3 regions of the Cryobacterium sp. TMT4-10 genome follow, and region 1 is predicted to be linked to each of the others. Evidence: predicted binding sites of a transcription regulator. Region 1 holds the regulator's gene; each other region holds the start of a gene.
The links. The regulator HrcA, encoded in region 1, represses chaperone genes, less so after heat shock. The targets are predictions, from matches to a motif close to TTNGCACTCGNNNNNNNCGAGTGCNAA.
Positions count from the first base shown of each region.

Region 2: a site for HrcA is predicted at 1,009-1,035, ahead of groES (co-chaperone GroES). Genes of this name have one in related genera too.
Region 3: a site for HrcA is predicted at 1,347-1,373, ahead of groL (chaperonin GroEL). Genes of this name have one in related genera too.

Region 1 is NZ_SOGU01000036.1:14,374-19,310, reverse strand. It holds gene E3T42_RS05755 (DUF1990 family protein) at 1-219, shown strand, start outside; gene hemW (radical SAM family heme chaperone HemW) at 224-1,450, shown strand; gene E3T42_RS05745 (DUF4870 domain-containing protein) at 1,626-2,006, opposite strand; gene E3T42_RS05740 (DUF4870 domain-containing protein) at 2,103-2,549, opposite strand; gene hrcA (heat-inducible transcriptional repressor HrcA) at 2,716-3,738, shown strand; gene dnaJ (molecular chaperone DnaJ) at 3,804-4,925, shown strand; gene E3T42_RS05725 (16S rRNA (uracil(1498)-N(3))-methyltransferase) at 4,932-4,937, shown strand, end outside.
Region 2 is NZ_SOGU01000038.1:36,006-40,942, reverse strand. It holds gene E3T42_RS06360 (methyltransferase domain-containing protein) at 1-981, opposite strand, end outside; gene groES (co-chaperone GroES) at 1,110-1,406, shown strand; gene rarD (EamA family transporter RarD) at 1,481-2,437, shown strand; gene E3T42_RS06345 (ABC transporter substrate-binding protein) at 2,635-3,930, shown strand; gene E3T42_RS06335 (ABC transporter ATP-binding protein) at 4,760-4,937, opposite strand, start outside.
Region 3 is NZ_SOGU01000103.1:72,181-77,117, reverse strand. It holds gene groL (chaperonin GroEL) at 1-1,302, opposite strand, end outside; gene E3T42_RS16295 (DUF3048 domain-containing protein) at 1,422-2,405, opposite strand; gene E3T42_RS16290 (cold-shock protein) at 2,575-2,778, opposite strand; gene E3T42_RS16285 (LytR C-terminal domain-containing protein) at 3,059-3,637, opposite strand; gene E3T42_RS16280 (DUF3263 domain-containing protein) at 3,738-4,052, opposite strand; gene msrB (peptide-methionine (R)-S-oxide reductase MsrB) at 4,237-4,638, shown strand; gene E3T42_RS16270 (nitroreductase family protein) at 4,642-4,937, shown strand, end outside.

The sequences.
Region 1 (4,937 bases):
GTCGGCTTCGCCTACGGCACCATGGCCGGGCACCCGGAGAGCGGCGAGGAGTCCTTCATCGTCGACCACCGGGAGGACGACTCCGTCTGGCTCACCATCCGGGCTTTTTCCCGCCCCAGCACCTGGTTCTACCGCTTGGGCGCGCCGGTGCTGCGGCTGCAGCAGGCGAAGTTCACGAAGCGCTACCTGCGGGCGCTGCACCCGATCGGCGGGGCATAGGCCCGTGGGCAGTGCCCTTCCCCTCGGCGACCCCGCACCCCGCGACGGCCTGCTGCCGGCCACTGCCGCGCACCGGGCCGCGGACCGCGACTTCGGCGTCTACCTGCACGTGCCCTTCTGCCGGGTGCGCTGCGGCTACTGCGACTTCAACACCTACACCGCCACTGAGCTGAGGGGCGCGTCCCAAAATGACTACGCCGGCCAGGCGATCAGCGAGGTCGAGGCGGCCGGCGGCATCCTCGAGGCATCCGGCGTGCCCGCGCGCCCGGCGGCGACCGTCTTCTTCGGCGGAGGCACCCCGACCCTGCTCCCGGCCGCCGACCTGATCCGGATGCTGCAGGCCGTGCGTTCCACCTGGGGCCTGGCCCCGGGGGCCGAGGTGACCACGGAGGCGAACCCCGACTCCGTTGATGCCGCCTACCTCGCCACCCTCGCCGACGCCGGCTTCACCCGGGTGTCCTTCGGCATGCAGTCCGCCGTGCCGAGCGTGCTCGCCACCCTGGAACGCACCCATGATCCCGAGCGGGTGCCGCTCGTCGTGCAGTGGGCCCGCGACGCCGACCTCGACGTGTCCCTGGACCTGATCTACGGCACACCGGGGGAGACCCTGCTCGACTGGCGCACCAGCCTCGAACACGCCATCGCGCTGGCCCCCACCCACATCAGCGCCTACTCCCTGATCGTCGAGGAAGGCACCAAACTGGCCCGCCAGATCAAACGCGGCGAGCTGGTGCCGGTCGACGAGGACATGCAGGCCGAGTTCTACGAACTGGCCGACGAACTACTCGCCGCCGCCGGGTACGGCTGGTACGAGGTCAGCAACTGGGCCACGGATGACGCGGACCGCTCCCGGCACAACCTCGCCTACTGGCGCAGCCAGGACTGGTGGGGCGTCGGGCCGGGCGCCCACAGCCACATCGGCGGGGTGCGCTGGTGGAACGTCAAGCATCCGTCGGCGTACGCCGACCGCATCCGGGCCGGGGATTCACCGGCGGCCGGGCGCGAAACCCTGGACGCGGCGACCCGCGAAGTGGAACGGGTGCTGCTGCGCACCCGCATCCGTGAGGGCATCCGGATCGACACGCTCACCCCGCTCGGGCGCCGGGAGGTTGCCGGACTGATCGCCGACGAACTGATCGACGCCCGGGCCGCCCTCGGCGGAACGGTCGAGTTGACCCTGCGGGGACGCCTGCTGGCGGATGCGGTCGTGCGCCGCCTCCTCGCCGACTGACGGGCGCACCCACTGCCGCGCTGACGGGCGCACCCACTGCCCTCAGCCCGTCCTGGAACCAATTCGACGGAGATTTTGCCGGAATCGGGGCCGAACAGCCCGCATCCGTGTTTTTAAATCAAAATCTCCGTCGAATTGGCTCGGGGCGACCAGTGTCTGCCGCTAGTGACTGGCCCTAGTTGACGAACTTGATCGTCAACGGGTAGGTGTAGTACTCGCCCTTGTTGGCGGCGAGGGCGGCCATGATGCCGAACACGATGTTCAGGATGCCCGCTGCGGCGAGAATGAGGAACCCGACCAGGATGATGGTCAGGAGCCCCCCGACGGTGTACGCGATCAACAACGTGATCTGGAAGTTCAGCGCCGTGGCCGTGTGCGCCCGGATGAACGGGCCGCGATCCTTGAGCACGATGTAGCCGATCAGGGCGGGCAGGAAATTGAACAGGATCCCGCCGATGTGGATCAGGGTGGCCCACAGTTTCTCGTCGGCGGGGTTCATCTGGCTCGCGGCCTGGTACTGGCCGGCGGGCGGTTGCGGTGGGGTGGACTCGGACATTCGTGCTCCTTCTGACTGTTCTGGCTGGTGCCGGGCTACGGGATCAAGCGGCTACCGATCAAGCGGCTACCGATCAAGCGGTTACCGATCAAGCGGCTACTTGATCAAGTGAAGGGCGTAGGGGTACTGGTAGTGCGTTCCCTCCCTGGCCTTCTGGAATCCGAGGACGGAGAGGACGACCCCGACGATGTAGAGCGCCCAGGCGAGGATGCCGATGACGCCCCCGAGGCCGAAGGTGAGGAAGCCGATCACGTTGGCGACCAAGTTGATGGCGAAATAACCGATCAGGAGCGTGATCTGAAAGTTGAGCGCTTCCTTCGCCTCGACGTTGGTGAAGCGGCCGCGGTCCTTGAAGACCAGCCAGATAATGAGTGACGGCGCAAAGCTCAGGATGCCGCCGAGGTGCGCGAGGGACGCCCACTGCCGGTCTTCCGCCTCCGTCAGGGGTGCCGCAGCGGTCGGAGCAGCGGGCTGGTACGGAGGCTGCGGCGGCCGCTGTCCCCAGTTCGAATCGTCGGGTGTTGGCTCAGTGGAATTGCTCATGATCGTGCCTTTCGATGCACAGGGGGGACGCTTGTTACATGCCTAAGGTACTGCCGTCAATCATGCGGGAGCAATGGGGAACCACAGCCGGTCGCGGTATGATTGGCAGTCTCATACGAAGAGTGCCAGTGCACTGCGCTCAGGATGAACGGGAGGAGGCGACAACATGGTGTCTGACCGCGGCCTCGAAGTTCTGCGCGTGATCGTTCAAGACTACGTCGCCTCCCGCGAGCCGGTCGGCTCCAAATCGATCGTCGACCGGCACTCTTTCGGAGTTTCGGCGGCCACGATCCGCAACGACATGGCCCTCCTCGAAGAGGAAGAGTTGATCGCGGCCCCGCACACCTCGTCCGGCCGCATCCCGACCGACAAGGGCTACCGCCTCTTCGTCGACCACCTGGCCGACCTGCGTCCGCTGTCCGCGGCGCAGCGCCAGGCGATCGAGACCTTCCTCGGCCAGTCCGCTGACCTCGACGAGGTTCTGGCGCGAAGCGTGCGCCTGCTCTCCCACCTGACCCACCAGGTGGCCCTGGTGCAGTATCCCTCGCTGTCCCGCGCGAAGGTGCGCCACGTCGAATTGGTGCCCCTGTCCGAGACGCGCCTGCTCTCGGTGCTGATCACGGATGCCGGCCGGGTCGAGCAACGCATCGTGGACCTGCCCCGGCAGCTCGACGAGCCCGTTCTGGCCGAACTCCGCACCCGCCTGAACCACGCCCTGGTCGGACTCAGCATGAGCGAGGCCGCCGCCGCCCTGACCGGAGCCGGCGTGCTCGGACCGTTCGAGCAGCAGGAAGCCGTCGACCTGATCACCGGAACCCTGCACGACCAGGTCGGGGCCAACCGGCAGGACCGGCTGGTGATGGCCGGGGCGGCCAACCTCGTCCGCACCGAGGAAGACTTCACCGGCAGCATCTACCCGGTGCTCGAGGCCATCGAGGAGCAGGTCGTGCTGCTGCGCCTGTTCGGTGAGATGGCCACCGACCAGCACGGTGTGTCCGTCAGCATCGGCCGGGAGAACGCGCCGTTCGGGCTGGCCGAGACATCCGTTCTCACCAGCGGCTACTCGTCGCAGGGTGGCAACCTGGCCCGCCTCGGCGTGCTCGGCCCGACCCGGATGGACTACTCCAACAACATGGCGGCCGTGCGCGCGGTCGCCCGCTACCTTTCACGCCTACTCGGCGAGAATTGACCAGTTCCCCGGGCCGAGAAGCCGGGGGAGCACCACGTATCAGAACATATCGAGGAGAGCCAGCTTTGGCTGACCATTACGAAGTACTCGGCGTTGCACGCGACGCCACCACCGACGAGATCAAGAAGGCGTACCGCAAGCTCGCCCGGCAGCTGCACCCCGACGTGAACCCGGGCGCGGACGCGTCGGAGCGGTTCAAATCCGTGACGCACGCCTACGACGTGCTGAGCGACGCGAAGCAGCGCGACAACTACGACCGCGGCGGGAACGGCCGCTCCGGCGGCGGCAACGGGTACGCCGACGCCAACTTCGGCAACTTCGGGGACATCTTCGAGACCTTCTTCGGCGGAGGCGGAGGCGGCGGCACCCGCGGCCCGAGGTCCCGCCGGGAGCGCGGCCAGGATGCACTGGTCCGGGTCGAACTCGACCTCGACGAGGTCATCTTCGGCACCCACCGTGAGCTCGAGGTGGACACCGCCATCGTCTGCACCAGCTGCAGCGGCACCTGCTGCCAGCCGGGCACGTCGCCCGTCACCTGCGACATCTGCCACGGCACCGGCAACATCCAGCGTGCCGTCCGGTCGCTGCTGGGCAACGTCATGACCAACAGCCCCTGCGGTTCCTGCCGCGGCTACGGCACGATCATCGCGACCCCCTGCGTCACCTGCCAGGGCCAGGGCCGCGTGCGCGCGCGCCGCACGGTGCCCGTCGACATCCCGGCCGGCGTCGACACCGGGCTGCGCCTGCAGATGCCCGGCAGCGGCGAGGCCGGCCCGGCCGGCGGCCCCAACGGCGACCTGTACCTCGAGATGAAGGTGCGCCACCACGACGTCTTCAGCCGCGACGGCGACGACCTGCTCGCCACCCTCGAGGTGCCGATGACGGATGCGATCCTGGGCACCACCGCCACGGTGAAGGCCCTCGACGGGGACATCGAGGTCGAGATCAAGCCCGGTATGCAGAGCGCGGAGGTCATCACGATCAAGGAGCGCGGGGTGACTCGCCTGCGCGGGAACGGGCGCGGCGACCTGAAGATCGGCGTGCACGTGACCACCCCGACGCGCCTGGACCACAAGGAACGCGAACTGATCGAAGCGTTCGCGGCCCGGCACAAGGCCCCCGCGCCGGCGCTCAGCGCCTTCCAGCAGGGCTTGTTCGCCAAGCTCCGCGATCGGTTCCGCGGCTAGGCGTCCATGGCA
Region 2 (4,937 bases), on a different contig from region 1:
CACCCGGAACGCGGTGGCGAACGGCGTGCGCACCAGGCTGGCGGAGGTCAGGTAGGCGATGGACTCGCTCAGCATCAGCGCGTCCAGCGAGCGGGCCAGGTCGCCGATCAGGCGGGCACGGATGATCGCACCGTCCGGCTCATAGAGGTAGTCGCCCAGCACCCCCACCGGGGCGTCCTCGCTGTCGGCCGGGGCGTTCAGCTCATGGCTCCCGTCCCGACCCAGCAGCAGGGCGGACCGGCGGATCCCGGTGCGGGCCAGGCTGCCGAACCAGAGCGCCATCTCGACGAGCTTGCCGTCCACGGACACCCACTGCGCTTCAGCGTCGACCGGGATCTGCTCCCGGTCGTGCCCGGGGCCGAGCTTGACGCCGATGGGCATCCGTTCGCGGAGGCCGAAGACGAAGTCGAGGCTGGGGGAGTAGTCCTCCGGCCGGGTCAGGCGGGAGGTGTTGGTGTGCCCGGCCGTGCGGCGGGCGGGGTCCAGCCAGGCGGCGTCGAAACCGGTGAGGTCGACGCTCTCGGCGTCGGCGTTCAGCACGGTCGCGTTCTCGAACGGGGCCAGGTTGAAGCTGGCGACGGTGGCCGTCACCTCGTCGGCGTCGACCGCGGTCACCTCGAGGTCCATCGCCGCCAAGGCCATTGCGTCACCGCCGATCCCGCAGCCGAGGTCGACGACGCGGTTCAGCGAGGCGCCCGCGAAGCGGCCCGCGTGGAGGGCCGCGACGCGCAGCCGGGTGGCCTGTTCGAGGCCGGTCTCGGTGAACAGCATGCGGCCGGCGAACTCGCCGAACTTGGGCACGGCCCTGGCGCGCAGCCGGGACTGGCCCAGAACCGCGGCCACCAGCCCGGGGGCGTGGCCGGCCTTGCGCAGATCACTCACCACCCGCACCACGTTGGCGGCCGATTCGTACGGCGGCAGCGAGTCCAGCAGGCGCAAACCCTCCGGAGATAACAGCTCAACGAGCTCAGAGCGTTCCATCCCGCAAACCTATCAACTCGGCCGGGTCTGGCACTCACGTTGCGTGAGTGCCAGAAGCGCCCTAAACTCGACTTAGCACTCTCGCTGTGAGTCTGCTAACTAAGTCTTAGCTAAGAAAGAGGTCAACCGTGTCGGTCTCCATCAAGCCGCTCGAGGATCGCATCGTCATCAAGCAGGTCGACGCAGAGCAGACCACCGCTTCAGGTCTGGTCATTCCTGACACCGCCAAGGAAAAGCCCCAGGAGGGTGAAGTTGTCGCCGTCGGTCCCGGCCGGATCGACGACAACGGAAACCGCATCCCGCTCGACGTCGCCGTCGGCGACAAGGTGATCTACTCCAAGTACGGCGGAACCGAGGTCAAGTTCGGTGGTGAGGACCTCCTCGTCCTGTCGGCTCGCGACGTGCTCGCAGTCGTCGTTCGCTAGTCACACACACTGATCGATAGAATCCCGGATGGCCCTGGCCATCCGGGATTCTTCGTTTTGAGAGAGGCACGAACGTGCAGGACACGCCCCTTCCGCCTTCCCGGGGTGCCGCGCGCCCGGCGCGCTCGGAGCAGAGCACGGGCCTGATCTATGCGGTTCTGGCGTACACGCTCTGGGGCATGCTGCCCCTCTACTTCCTGTTGCTCGCACCGACCGGGGCCTTCGAGATCGTGCCCTGGCGGGTGCTGTTCTCCCTGGTCTTCTGCGCCCTGTTGATCACGGTCACCCGCAAGTGGCGGTCGTTCCTGGGCCTGCTGCGCAAACGCCGGATCGTCTTCACCATGGGGCTGGCCGGGCTCCTGATCTTCATCAACTGGCAGACCTACGTGTTCGCGGCGCTGAGCGGCCATGTGGTCGAGGCGGCGCTGGGCTACTTCATCAACCCGATCGTGACCGTGTTCCTGGGCGTGCTGCTGCTGCGGGAGAAGCTCCGTCTGCTGCAGTGGGTGGCCGTAGGCATCAGCCTCGGGGCGGTCGTCGTGCTCACCGTCGGGTACGGGGCGCTTCCGTGGGTGTCGCTCGTTCTCGCCTTCTCTTTCGGCTTCTACGGTCTGATCAAGAAGCGGGTCGGCCGGGACGTCGATGCCGTCGCCGGTCTCACGCTCGAAACCGTCTGGCTCGCGCCCCTGGCCGTGGTCCAGCTGATCGTGGTGGGCGCCGTCTCCGGCCTGACCATCGGCACGGTCTCGCCGTGGCACACCGTGCTGCTGCTCCTGGCCGGCGTCATCACGGCCGTTCCGTTGCTGTTCTTCGCCGCCGCGGCCCGTCGCCTGCCGCTGACCTACCTCGGCCTGATCCAGTATTTCGCACCGATCCTGCAGTTCCTCGTCGGCGTCTTCGTGCTGCACGAGCCCATGCCGCCCGAGCGGTGGGCCGGATTCGGCCTGGTCTGGCTGGCCCTGGTCGTGCTTACCGCCGACATGGTCCTGACCGGGCGGGCGCCCCGCCGTTCGTCGCTCGAGCCGGCCTGAGGCCGGATCCGTGCGGCGGCGACACCTCACGCGCAACAGATCGCCGGTGCGAGCGTCATCGGCCGCCGATAACGATTTGGTCCGCGTTACACGGATGTAACACGGTTGCCTTGTTTCGTGCGTTCCCTGTCAATAATGTGACAGAACGGCAGTCATTCGACCGCCGGCATTTCTCATTCCTAGTCCCAAGGAGCAACATGAGCGTATTCGCGAAGGCCTCGGCCTCCCGCTCAGTCCGGGCCGTCGTCACTGGAGTCGCCATGGTCGGCGTCAGTGCACTTCTGCTCACCGGCTGCAGCAGCAATGCTGCTGAACCCGCTGCGTCGGAGTCGCCCGCGGCGAGCGGTGACGCCCAGACCATCAAAGCCGGTGACCGCAATCTCACCCTGAAGATCGGCACCGTCCTTCCTCAGAGTGGCGCCCTCGCCTTCCTGGGCCCGCCCGAAGAGGCCGGTGTCGCGCTGGCCGTCAAGGACATCAACGACGCCGACCTAGGCATGAAGATCGAGCCCGTCTACCGGGACTCGGGTGACACCACCACGGACACCGCGACCGTGTCGGTGACCGACCTTCTTTCCCAGGACGTCTCCGCCATCATCGGTGCGGCATCCTCGGGCGTCTCCAAGACCGTGATCGACCAGATCACCGGTGCCGGCGTCGTGCAGTTCTCGCCGGCCAACACCTCGGCCGACTTCACGAAGTACGCCGACAAGGACCTCTACTGGCGCACCGCCCCCTCCGACCTGCTGCAGGGCGAAGTCCTGGGCAACCAGATCGCCGAGGACGGCAACAGCACCCTGGGCCTGATCGTGCTGAACGACTCCTACGGCACCGGCCTGGCCGACTCCACCACCGCGGCGTTCGAAGCCGCCGGCGGCAAGGTCGTCGCCAAGTCGCTGTTCAACGAGGGTGACTCCAACTTCGCCGCTCAGATCTCCGAAGTGACCGCGGCCAACCCGGATGCGATCGCCCTGGTCACGTTCGACCAGGCCAAGGTCATCACCCCCGCGCTAGTCGGATCGGGCTTCCCGGGCGACAAGCTCTACTTCGTGGACGGCAACCTGGCCGACTACAGCAAGGACTTCGCTCCGGGGCTCGTCGCCGGCTCGAAGGGAACCCTGCCCGGCCTGGACGTCGGAACGCTCGGTGACTTCACCGACCGTCTGAAGGCGGTCGACCCGACCCTGACCGACTTCAGCTACGCGGCCGAGTCCTACGACGCCGTCATGCTCGTCGCCCTCGCGGCGTACGCGGCCAACGACGTCAAGGGTACGACCATCTCCAAGTACCTGCGCCAGGTTTCCGGCGGAACCGGCGACGGCACCAAGGTCACCGACTTCAAGGCGGCGGCCAAGGCCCTCGCCGCCGGCGACCAGGTCAACTACGACGGCTTCTCCGGGCCGGTCACGTTCGACGAGTACGGCGACCCGACCGAGGCCACCATCGGTGTCTACGAGTACGCAGCGGACAACACCTACGCACGCATCAACTAGTCACGAACCAGTCACCGACTGATTAGTGATCAGGAGGGGCCCCGACTCCGGTCGGGGCCCTTCTTCGTGCCCGGTCGTCGTGCCCGGGACTCCGGGCGCCATGCTCGTGCGGGGCGGGGCGCCCGGCGGTGCGTGGCGGCACGGTCCGGCCCCCGGTGACGCCGTCTCCGGCCACGGATGTCGCGGCGCACGCTCTGCACGCCGGCGCAGGTTAGAACCTGCGCCCCGGGCCACATCGTGCGCCACGAGCCACGAGCCACGAGCCACGAGCCACGAGCCACGAGCCACGAGCCACGAGCCACGAGCCACCGGCTCACGAGCCCGACAGCCACGGCGCGCATCCGTTGTTTGGGCACCTCCGGCGAGTTCGCCACTTCCGATCGAGTTCGACTCGCGCACGTGACGAAGTCGACCGGAAGTGTCGAGCTCGAGCGGCGATGACGCGCCCCCGGACCCGACGGCCGCGAGTCCGCTTCTGTGCACCCGGACCCCGGCCACGGTGTCGGCCGGCCCCGTCCCGGTGAGGCCGTATCCGGCCACGGATGTCGCGGCGCACGCTGTGCACGCCGGCGCAGGTTAGAACCTGCGCCCCGGGCCACATCGTGCGCCGTGCGCCGTGCGCCGTGCGCCGTGCGCCGTGCGCCGTGCGCCGTGCGCCGTGCGCCGTGCGCCGCGAGCCGCGACGGCGCACCGGTACAACGACGGGTAACGCACGGGCACCCAGGAGCCGCCCACGGGCACGCAGGAGCCGCGCACCGGGCACACAGAAGCGGCGCCCGAGGATCTCTCGGGCGCCGCTTCTGTGTGCGGGTGGTGCGGGTGTGCCGGGTCAGTCGTCCTGGCCCAGGGTGCCCAGGTACAGGCCGATCACCTTGGGGTCGTTCAGCAGCTCGCGGCCGGTGCCTGTGTACGCGTCGCGGCCCTGGTCGAGCACGTAGCCGCGGTCGCAGATCTGCAGGCAGCGGCGCGCGTTCTGCTCCACCATGATCGTGGTCACGCCGGCCTTG
Region 3 (4,937 bases), on a different contig from region 1:
CTCGTCGCCGACCAGTTCGAGCTTCTCGAACGCGGTCTTGCCGGCCTGGATCAGTGCAACGCCACCACCGGCGACGATGCCCTCTTCGACGGCAGCCTTCGCGTTGCGGACGGCGTCCTCGATGCGGTGCTTGCGCTCCTTGAGCTCAACCTCCGTCGCGGCGCCGGCCTTGATGACGGCAACGCCGCCGGCGAGCTTGGCGAGACGCTCCTGGAGCTTCTCACGGTCGTAGTCGCTGTCGGTGTTCTCGATCTCGCTGCGAATCTGCTGGACGCGTCCGGCGATCGCTTCGGGGTCGCCGGCACCTTCGACGATGGTGGTCTCGTCCTTGGTGATGACGATCTTGCGGGCGTTGCCGAGCAGGTCGAGCGTGACGTTCTCGAGCTTGAGGCCGACCTCTTCACTGATGACCTGTCCACCGGTGAGGATGGCGATGTCCTGCAGTTGGGCCTTGCGACGGTCGCCGAAGCCGGGGGCCTTGACGGCGACCGACTTGAAGATTCCGCGGATCTTGTTCACAACGAGCGTGGCCAGGGCCTCGCCGTCGACGTCCTCGGCGATGATGAGGAGCTGCTTGCCGGTCTGGATGACCTTGTCCACGATCGGGAGGAGGTCCTTGATGTTCGAGACCTTGGAGTTGACGATCAGGATGTAGGGGTCTTCGAAGACCGCTTCCTGACGGTCGGGGTCGGTCACGAAGTAGGCGGACAGGAAGCCCTTGTCGAAGCGCATGCCCTCGGTGAGCTCGAGCTCGGTGCCGAGAGTGTTCGACTCCTCGACGGTGACGACACCCTCCTTGCCGACCTTGTCGATGGCTTCGGCGATGATGGCGCCGATTTCGGCGTCTCCGGCGGAGATGGAAGCGGTGGCCGCGATCTCTTCCTTGGTCTCGACCTCTTTCGCGTTGGCGATGAGTTCGGCGATCACGGCAGCCGTGGCCTTCTCGATGCCGCGCTTGAGGCTGATCGGGTCTGCTCCGGCCGCGACGTTGCGCAGGCCTTCGCGAACGAGCGCCTGAGCCAGGACGGTGGCGGTGGTGGTTCCGTCGCCCGCGACGTCATCGGTCTTCTTGGCGACCTCTTTGACGAGTTCGGCACCGATCTTCTCGTACGGGTCATCGAGTTCGATTTCCTTGGCGATGGACACGCCGTCGTTGGTGATCGTGGGTGCGCCCCACTTCTTCTCCAGCACCACGTTACGTCCGCGCGGGCCGAGGGTGACCTTGACAGTGTCAGCGAGGATGTTCAGGCCACGCTCAAGGCCGCGACGGGCCTCTTCGTTGAAAGCAATGATCTTTGCCATATGTGTTTCTCGTCCCTCCCGGACGTTACCAAAACGGTGATGGGTTGGCACTCAAAAGGAGAGAGTGCCAAGTGCAATTCTGGCACTCTGGGGTCGAGAGTGCAAGTGAACGCCGGGTGCTACTGGCGCAGCTCGACCGAGCCTCGGTCACCCGGCACCAACTCGATCCAAGTGTTGCCGGCCGCGAGCCGCACCGCCTGGCCGTTGTCGTCCACCAGCCGGATCGGCGCATCCCGGCCGGTCTTGGACCAGGTCGCATGCAGGCTCTTGCCGCCGGCCGACACCCAGGCCTCCCCGGAGCCGACCATCGTGGTCTTGGGCACGTTCGTGGAGGTTTCGTCGATGTCGACCCGCAGGATCAGGACGTTCGTCGCGCGGAGCTGTGCGCCGGAGCCGTCCAGGTCGGGCGTCCCCTCCTGGGAACGCAGGTAGGTCAGGCTCGCCTGGTCCCAGGTCCAGCCGGGCCAGCGCTGGTCGGAGAAACGGGAGTCGACGGCCGAGACGGCCTCACCGTCGGTGGCAGCGGATGACCCCGCCACCGTTGGGGTGTACGAGAACTGCTGTGCGGGGACCGCCACGGTGTCGTTCCGGTCGACCAGCTCCTTCGCCTTCAGAATGACGTTGTGCGGCGCATCGCGTGAGTCTTCCCGGTAGAACACACCGGTCTCGTCGCTCTCCTGGGAGACGGTGACCACGTCGGTGGCCTCCATCAGGTCGACGAACTGCTGCTGGCCGCCGGAGTACGCCACGATGCCGCCGAAGGGCGCAATGATGTCGGGATCCATGGGACGGATGGAGCGCACCGGTCCCACCAACTCGGGGATGCCGGACTGCCACACGGCCACGTACCGGGTCAGGCCGCCCTCCACGAGTTCCTCGAAGACGATGTCGGTGCGCTCGAGCCCGACCTGCGGCCTGGCAGCCTCGTGATTGTCGATCTTGACCGCCAGCGAGGGACTGAGCGCGCTTCCCGCCGGCACGGGGGTGCCCCGCAACGGAGCCAGCGCCGTGGCATCCGGGCTCTCGTCACCCGCAGAACTCTGAGCGGGCGCGGGCACCAGGGCCGAACATGAGGTCAACGTGAGCAGGAACGGAAGAAGCACGGCACCGAGCATCCGGCTGGACCGGAATTTCTGTGCCGTGCTTCGTCGTCCTGCTTTAGCCGTTCTGTCGCCTGTCACGCCACACACACTACTGCGGCTTCATCGCCGCGCGTGTACGGGAGGTGTATTCAGGGTCCGGCTCGATTGTTCGCCTGAATTGTGCGCTGAATCAGACCGGGCGGACCGATTCGGCCTGGGGGCCCTTCGCCCCGGTGCCGAGTTCGAAGATCACGTGCTGGCCCTCTTCGAGAACCTTGTAGCCGTGCATGTCGATGGCCGAGTAGTGGACGAAGACGTCCTGGCCACCTCCATCGACCGTGATGAAGCCGAAACCTTTTTCAGCGTTGAACCATTTGACGGTTCCGTTCGCCATGTGTAACTCCCTGTTGCTTTGGATTGATCGACACGCGCCCATTGGCCGTACCGGGCCTGGCGCATGTGACTGCGTCCATCCTGTGGGGCCAGTGGAATTCGCCTCTCTCGAGAGCGCCTGATTCAACAGAATGAGCGACCACTAGCCAATTTACGGAAGCTGTACAGGAACGAAAGGGGGTTGACGTAGGGCGCCCGGACGTATAAGCGGGGGCCGGGTAAAGGAGCCTCTCGCCTGCGGTTTCCCGGCGGCGGGGACGCTATCCGCAATTCGTTTTTCGTCATCCGGCGGGTACGTAATCTGCGCCGACCACGACGGTGAGGTCCGCCCCGGAGTCCGCGTAGTCGGAGGACGGCCGCACCCGGGATCCGGGCAGCGACTCGGCCACTCCTCGGGCGGCGCCCTCCAGGCCCGCATCGGCGTAGTACACCGTCGTCGTCGCGACGTCCTCGGTGTCGGCGTTGCCGAGCGTGTCCACGGTCCAGCCCGCCGTGGTGAGGGTCTCGCCGACGGCCTTGGCGACTCCGGCGCCGGGCGTGCCGTTCAACACCGTCACGCTCAGGCTCGGGTCGACGGCCGCGGCGGGGGTCGGGGTCGTGGTGGCGCTCGGGGCGGCCGCCGCGGCAGAGGAGGTGGCCGAGGCAGAGGCTGTTGCCGTGCCCGGCAGCGAGATGTTGAGATTGTTGTTCAGGAGGGCCAGCCCGACGACCCCGAGCCCGATCAGGAGGGCGGTCGCGCCGAGGGCCCACCAGAACGCCACCCAGTGGCGTCCCTTCTTCTGCGGGGCACGATGAGCGCCCACCCGGTCGAGGTGATGCGGGAGGTGGTCGAATCGGTCTTTCGGGTAGGAAGTCGGCATCGTCGTACTGGTTCGATCCTCTGCTGGTGGTGATTCACTGCGGTGCTGCGGTTCAGGGGTACTGCGGTTCAGGGGTACTGCGGTTCAGGGGTACTGCGGTTCAGGGGTACTGCGGCGGTTCGGTCGGGCGGAGTGTGCGACGCGCCCGTGCCTGCTCGCGGGCCTCGCGCATCCGTTGCAGGCGTTTCACCAGCATCGGATCGTGGGCCAGTGCAGCAGGGGAATCGATCAGAACACCCAGCAGTTGATAGTACCGGGCGGCCGAGAGATCGAACTCGGACCGGATGGCCTGCTCTTTGGCGCCGGCCTGCGACCACCATCGCCCCTCGAAAGCGAGGATCGCCAGTTCCCGTTCGGACAGCTCAGGCGCGGGGACCGGAGCCACGGTCGCCTGGGGAGCGGTGCTGCCGTCCACGTGCCACCTCCGTCGTCTTCTGCCATCCTATTTGCAGTGGTCTGCATGCTCGCTGGATCGCCCGCCGCCCGCCATGGGAAACCGCTGCGGGTTCCCGTTCGAGGAATACGGTCGCGGCCGGCCGAGTTTAGGGTTGACAGGTACAGATTTCGGCCCCCTCGGGCCGAAAACGAAGGGACAGGTCATGGACTACGAAGTCGAGAAATCAGACGCCGAGTGGCGCGAGGAACTGAGCCCGGAACAGTACGCCGTCCTGCGGGGGGCCGCCACCGAGCGCGCCTGGACCGGCGAACTGCTCGACGAGGCCCGCTCCGGCGTCTACACCTGCGGCGCCTGCAACGCGGAGCTCTTCAAGAGCGGCACGAAATTCGACTCCGGCTGCGGCTGGCCGAGTTTCTACGAGTCCGTCCGCCCGGAGGCGGTCGAGCTGATCGAGGACCGCTCGCTTGGCGTCGTGCGCACCGAGGTACGCTGCGCGCACTGCGGCTCTCACCTGGGCCACGTCTTCGACGACGGGTTCGGAACGCCCACCGGCGACCGCTACTGCATGAACTCCGTCTCGCTCAGCTTCAAGCCGGCCGAGTAAGCCTTGTCCGCACTCCTCGACGCGGTCAGTCGCCGCCGGTCCCATTCGAAGGTGACGACGGATGCGCCCAGCCACGAGGAGTTGCTGCCCCTGGTCGCCGCCGCGGCCCGGGTAGCCGATCACGGTGCGCTGCGCCCCTGGCGGCTGATCGAGGTGCGCGGCGAGAGGCGGCGGCAGCTGGGCGACGCGTTCGTGGCGGCATCCGGTGTCACCGGCGAGGAGGCGTCCAGGCTGGCCGCGAAGCCCCTGCGCGCCGAGCTGCTCATCGCCCTGATCGTCAGCCGCCGCGACAGCGAGAA